2 regions of the Blautia sp. Marseille-P2398 genome follow, and region 2 is predicted to be linked to the other one. Evidence: riboswitches for the same ligand, from Rfam matches in the RefSeq annotation. Region 2 holds a riboswitch; the other holds the start of a gene.
The links. A riboswitch is a leader RNA that binds a small molecule or an ion and turns the genes downstream of it on or off. The one in region 2 is predicted to bind thiamine pyrophosphate.
Positions count from the first base shown of each region.

Region 1 (3,424 bases), on a different contig from region 2:
GCTGTTTTTCTCTGCTCTTTCTCCTGCTGTGCCAAATTCTCTGGCTGCTGAGACGGCAGCTGTAAATGAGTCTGTAACTGCCAGATAGGTGGCACAGATCATTCCAAGCATACATCCGGTTCCTGTGATCTGTGACATGGCAGGAGTACCGTTTGTGATAAATTCACACTTGTTGGCGGAGACGATCATATCTTCCTTGCCTGTGATAAGAAGTGTGGTATTCCACTGGGAAGCCTTTTCCTGGAACAGTTCTTTCAGATGGGAACGATTGGCATCTGTAAGCACATCCTGTACGCCTGCGTCAATTCCGATTGCATGTGCGGTCTGTCCGGACATGGCAAGAAGTTCAGACATATTTCCTTTAAGGAGTTCAGGCATGTGGATGTTCATAAGCTTCTGCGCAAATTCATAGCGCAGATTGCTGCAGGCGGTTCCTACCAGATCAAGCATAACGGGTATGTGGAGACTGGCAGCGATTTTCAGAGATTCAGGCATGGATTTCATACGTGCATCAGTGATATTTCCAAGATTCAGTGCCAGTGCATGAGAGTTTCTGGTGATCTCAGCTACTTCTGCCGGATGTTCTGCCATGATCGGGCGGCCTCCGGCCGCCAAAATAATATTCGCACAGTCATGAATAGAAATCGGATTAGTGATGCAATGAATCAGCGGCTGTGCTGCTCTGGTCAATTGTCTGGGATTTGTCTGATTTACGGTCATATACTTTTGCTCCAAGGCTTTGCTGAAATTTGGCAAGCATTCCTGCGTGACTTAAGGCCTTCAGGAAGAAGTAGGCAATGGTGCCGCCCATGCAGGTTGCTGCCAGAAACATTGGTGTATAGAAAAATGCGTTCAGTCCGCTTCTGCCCATAAGAAATGCCATTACAGGATAGGAAACCAGAGAGCCTATGATACCGGTTCCGAAGATTTCACCGATCACTGCGCAGATAATCTTTCCATGAGAAGCGCGGTAGAAAACGCCTGATAAAAATGCGCCGAATACGGCACCTGTCAGTGCAAGTGGCGGGATACCCATAAACATCATTCGGATGATTCCGATGAGAGTGGCACAAAGCAATGAATACCACGGTCCCAGAAGTACGGAACAGACGATGTTTATCAGGTGTGCAGTAGGGCACATACCCTCGATTCTCAGAATAGGTGAGATGACAACGCCGATGGCAACCATCATGGCGAGCATGACCATTCTGAGTGTTTTTGATCTGTCTGTGTTCATAATAATGAACCTCCTTGAAATTAAGATTTGGTCTGCCGAAGCAGACATTATCAGTTGTGCAGGAAGCAGATAAAATCCTGCAAAAAAATCTGCCGGAATAACACACTGGCAGATTTTAATATACAAATACAGTCCCTACGCTGGCATTATCCATATCAGGTGCGGTCGAAGATCTATCTTCCTCTCAGCCTGTCCCACAGGCTCCCGTTGTTATTATCCATTATGCAGATTTTCTTTTGTTAGAGCGTATTTGAAAAATGCTTTACGCAAGATGTGCGTTACAATTTTCAAACACGCTTTAGAGTAACACAAGCTTTTGGAAAAGTCAATGGGATGTAAAAGCAGGGTAAATTTCCTACAGTAAATTTATACTACCTAATATTATTTTTAAGTTGACTTTTTATTTTTTTCAGCATATACTAACAGTAGCTAAGGAATGTGACGAGATTCCATGAAGCGAACTAAAGAAACAAAAGCCCTCAGAGTTGCAGCTCTGAGGGCTTTCTTGCTCGTTACGGTGAGCTGTTCCGTTTGGGCTGTTGCTGTCTAGTGTCTGCCGTCCAGCCATTTGCATATGTAGTAGCTAACTACGCCTGCTAAAACAGAGACAAGAAATGTGACGAGAATTTCTTCCATGAAACTCACCTCCTTTCTGCTGGAGGTTCGACAGCTCTTATAGTATAACATGGTTTAGGACGAATTGGAATAAAAAATCTATTTGTACTAAAACAGTTGTCCGTGCTATGATTAACAGGTAGATGACAGACAGCATATGATAAAAAGAAGCTGTCTGCATGGACAGAAAGGCAGGTTAAATCTGATGAAACAGGAAAATTACATAAAGGGTATGATAATGATCATCCTGTCGGCGTTTTTCTTTGCTTGTATGAATGTGAGTGTGCGTCTGGCAGGTGATCTGCCGTCTGTGGAGAAGAGTTTCTTCCGGAATCTGGTGGCGGCGGTGTTTGCGGCGGTGATTCTCTGTAAAAATCGTACAGTGCCGAAGGTGGATAAGAAATACTGGGGACCACTGATCCTGCGTTGTGTGTGCGGGACACTGGGGATTCTGTGTAACTTTTACGCCATTGACCATCTGTTGGTGGCAGATGCATCGATCCTGAATAAGTTATCTCCGTTTTTTGCGATTATTTTTTCATTCCTTTTATTAAAGGAAAAGATCAGACCGGCACAGGCTGCGTGTGTTGCGCTGGCATTTATCGGATGTTTATTTGTAGTGAAACCGGGATTTCAGAATGCGGCACTTGTTCCGGCACTGATTGGAGTCTGCGGTGGACTGGGAGCAGGAATTGCGTATACGATGGTGCGTGTACTGGGAACTCACGGAGTGAAGGGACCGGTTATCGTGTTTTATTTTTCATTTTTCTCCTGCTTGTCGGTTGTACCCTGGATGTTGTTCCATTTCACACCCATGAGTATGAAGCAGCTTGTGACATTGCTGATGGCAGGATTATTCGCAGCGGGCGGACAGTTTACGATTACGGCTGCATACACCTATGCACCTGCAGGGAAGATTTCCATCTTTGATTATTCGCAGATTATTTTTGCCACGATGCTGGGATTTGTCCTGTTTGGAGAGATTCCGGATAAGTACAGCTTTACAGGATATGTGCTGATTATTCTGGCATCATTGGGTACCTTTCTTTATAATATGAGGGTAGCTAAGGCTGGTAAATGAAGAAAAAGTAAAAAAGGATTTTTCTGATTTTATCCAGTAAGTCTGATGAAATCAGATCAGTATATAGAATTATCGGATTGTAAACTATAAAATAAAAAAAGTTGTCAATAAAAACGCTTTGTGTTAAAGTATCCAATATGTTAAAAAATTAAGGAGAAAGGTGCACAAAGATGTCTTTTATAAAAAATATTCCACTACGCCCTCACCATGGAATGTGCCTTGCATATTTCAAGGGTGAGGGATATAGTAACGGGTTTTCCGCACATATGCAGGAAATGCTGGATATTTTCCAGAAGGGAGCAAAGATACAGCTTCATGCAGATACAGACGAGATCTGTTCTGCCTGTCCGAATAATGAAAAAGGATGCTGTTCTTCCTTTTCACTTGTAGAAGCATATGACAATGCAGTGCTGGAACTATGCGGCCTGGAGAATGGACAGATCATGGAATTTGATGATTTTACAGATGTTGTTCAAAAGAAAATCCTGGCA
Region 1 is NZ_CAXSTD010000028.1:5,804-9,227, forward strand. Features, by position in the region: gene thiM (hydroxyethylthiazole kinase) at 1-720, opposite strand, end outside; gene thiW (energy coupling factor transporter S component ThiW) at 650-1,237, opposite strand; TPP riboswitch at 1,352-1,455, opposite strand; gene ACESZG_RS18505 (DMT family transporter) at 2,058-2,933, shown strand; gene ACESZG_RS18510 (DUF1284 domain-containing protein) at 3,104-3,424, shown strand, end outside.
Region 1: linked by a shared signal. The riboswitch ahead of thiW (energy coupling factor transporter S component ThiW) and the one ahead of thiS (sulfur carrier protein ThiS) in region 2 are both predicted to bind thiamine pyrophosphate.

Region 2 (3,424 bases):
AAATCATCCAGTCCCAGAAGTGCAGCAAATCCTACTCCTCGCATACCACCCTTTAAAGCACGTTCCTGTGCGTTCAGACGATAAGGAAATATACGCTTGTGCCCTGCAAGATGCAGAGTTTCATACTTATCTGAATTATAAGTCTCCTGGAATACCGTTACATAATCAGCTCCGCATTCATGGAGATGTGCATACTCATCTGAATTCATAGGATAAACTTCAAGTCCGATTACTTTGAAATATTTCCGGGCAATCTTACATGCTTCTCCGATATATTTTACATCAGATTTTGCTCTGCTCTCTCCTGTAAGAATCAGGATTTCCTGCAGTCCTGTCTTTGCGATAGCAGCCATTTCCTTATCAATCTCTTCTGCATTCAGCTTTGCTCTGCGGATCTTATTATGGCAGTTAAATCCGCAGTAAATACAGTAATTCTCACAGTAATTTGCAATATAAATAGGGGTAAACATATACACACTGTTCCCAAAATGTTTCCTGGTTTCTTTCTGCGCAGCCTGTGCGATTTCCTCCAGAAGAGGCAATGCAGCCGGAGACAGCAGTGCCTGAAAATCCTCTGGTGTACGGTTATCATGAGCAAGTGCCCTGCGTACATCTGCCTCTGTATATTTATCATAATCGTAAGCATTCATGGCAGAAATAACCTGATCCATCACGTCTGATTCTTCCAGTACTTCCATTCCCGGAAGATATTTCATATGATCGATCCTGTTCTTTTTCATATCTTCCAGAATCACTTCATTGACAATACTTTCGTTGAAGTGTTCCCCATGTTCCATATTTTTTTCTGTTGTTTCCATTGATGTTTTCTCCTCTTTATTACCATTTGGCAACTTTCGTTTTCCTATAAATTAATACCTACTCCGCAGTTATAGCAATCCTCTAAAATAATGCATCTTAATCCAGCCCATCAGAGTGTGAAATCCTGCGTCAGATATCTTTGCCGTGCGTCAGCACGCCTGCAGATATCTTCCTTGTCTTTCGCACGCCGCTGAACTGTCTTAAATGCATTATTTACGAGGATTGCTATAATCAAAAATCTCATTTTAGAATGATTTTTTATTTATTACTCATGAAGAAAACCAGTCAGTGGAGAGGATGCGCTTGCACCTTTTTCCAGGGTTCTTCCCAGTCCGGCAAGGTATGCACTTCGTCCTGCTTCAATAGCTTTTTTAAATGCTTCAGCCATTATCTGCACATCACCTGCTGTGGCAATCGCAGTATTTGCCATAACTGCAGATGCCCCCATCTCCATGGCTTCACACGCCTGAGAAGGACGTCCGATTCCTGCATCTACAATGATCGGGAGCTCAATTTCGTCAATCAAAATCTGGATAAATTCTTTAGTGCACAGACCTTTATTAGAGCCGATCGGAGAACCCAGCGGCATGATGCAGGCAGCTCCGGCATTTACCAGATCTCTGGCTGCATTCAGATCCGGGTACATATAAGGCATTACTACAAATCCTTCTTTTGCAAGAATTTCTGTAGCTTTAACAGTTTCATAGTTATCCGGAAGCAGATATTTTGAATCATGGATCACTTCGATTTTTACGAAATCACCGCATCCGATTTCTCTGGAAAGCCTGGCAATACGAACTGCTTCTTCTGCATTTCTGGCACCTGAAGTATTGGGAAGAAGAGTAACATTTTTCGGAATATAGTCCAGAATATTTGCCAGTCCACCTTCATTGGCACGACGCAGAGCCAGAGTGATGATCTGCGCATCTGCCTTTTCAATACATGCTTTCACCAGATCCAGAGAAAATTTTCCGGATCCCAGAATAAAACGGGAAGTAAATTCATGACCTCCCAAAATCAGTTTGTCTTCATTATTTGTACTCATAATTTAAGTCCTTCTTTCGTATATTATAATGAGATATCAGGATATTCCTGTTTATCTTCCACCTCCCATGAAGCTGACTATTTCCAGTATGTCATTTTCATGTAAAACAGTAGTGCTGTACTCGGCTTTTGACAGAATTCTTTCATTTAATTCTACTGCAATCTGGCTGGGCACATAGCTGTTTTCCTCCAGATATTGCCCTATTGTAAGAGTATTCTGCAATTCTTTTGTTTTTCCATTAACAGTAATAAGCATACTTTCTCCTTTCCGGGAAAAGAAGGTCCGACCTCTACAACATAAAAAAGAGTCCACAAAAGAATACACCCGCGGTGGTGCACCCCTTCATGAACTCTGTTCACTCTCATCTTTCCCAATATTCATCTGTTATAATGTAAATTTCCCTGTAAGCCCCCGGCTTTCTCTCGCTTATTACAGATTGATTACCGGACAGCTGAATTTCTTCAAATGCATGAGATAAATAAAAAGGAGATGCCCGTCATCTCCCTTTAAAATCATATCTTATAGGTTCCTACGTTGGCATTATCCAAATCAGGTATATGGGTCGAAGTTGATGACTTCCTCTCAGCCTGCACTCACAAGCTCCCCTTTCTTTACATGGGTAAAGTATAATCTTTTATCCCATGTGTGTCAAGACCATATTTCTACATCCTCAGTTTCTTATGAAACTCCCGCATCGTATCCTTCTTGCAGAAGATAAACAGTGCAGCCAATGTCAGAAAACTGATTCCGGCACAGATTACTGAAGGTACGGCAAACTGCACGATTCCAATCCAAACCAATATCATCGGAATCAGTCCTGCAATTCCGGCCTGTACAAGATAAAACAGATATTCTTCCCTTTCCAGACGGTTTATTTTTGCGATCACAGGAACAGAAAACTGCACTGCCAATATCCCGAAAGGAATCACAAAATCCACAGACCAGCCCTTCCATCCGGTAAACCGGTCCCATAGGATTGCGATTACTGATATGAGCAAAAGCTGCCACATTTCATTCTTCAGAATATTCCTGCGTTTATAATATGCTACCATAACAACCAGCCATGCACAGGCACATCCTGCTCCTGCAAACCAGAACCAGTTCAGTACACCTGCCATCATAAAATTAATCATTCCGCAAATTACCGCAATTGCCAGACACAGGAAGCTGAAAGTCTGGATAACCTTCTGATTTTCTTTTTTCTCAAGCCTGTGCTTTTCCCCATATCCCGGAAATTCATTCTTTAATTCTCTGTGGGAAACATTCTCCTCGCCAAGCATCCGCTGGAAATTCCTCTGGATACTGTCATTCGGTATCTTGGAAGTAAATCCCAGTACCATCTCATCCCCATAAGAACAGGAACACATCTGCAAAGAATTGGTACTTGCAAAAATCCCAAAATGCTGAATATATTCTTTGTACTCCTCCGGCAAACGAATAATGCCGATATTAGAATAAACTGCCGTAATGCTCCTGCTTCCCAGATTGGCTCCGAGCATCAGAAAATATTTCTTGATCTCCAACGGAACAGCACGTACAAAAGGATTCTTCTCAATGCGC
Region 2 is NZ_CAXSTD010000013.1:104,852-108,275, forward strand. Features, by position in the region: gene thiH (2-iminoacetate synthase ThiH) at 1-818, opposite strand, end outside; gene ACESZG_RS14680 (thiazole synthase) at 1,085-1,864, opposite strand; gene thiS (sulfur carrier protein ThiS) at 1,916-2,119, opposite strand; TPP riboswitch at 2,373-2,481, opposite strand; gene ACESZG_RS14690 (DUF6320 domain-containing protein) at 2,527-3,424, opposite strand, start outside.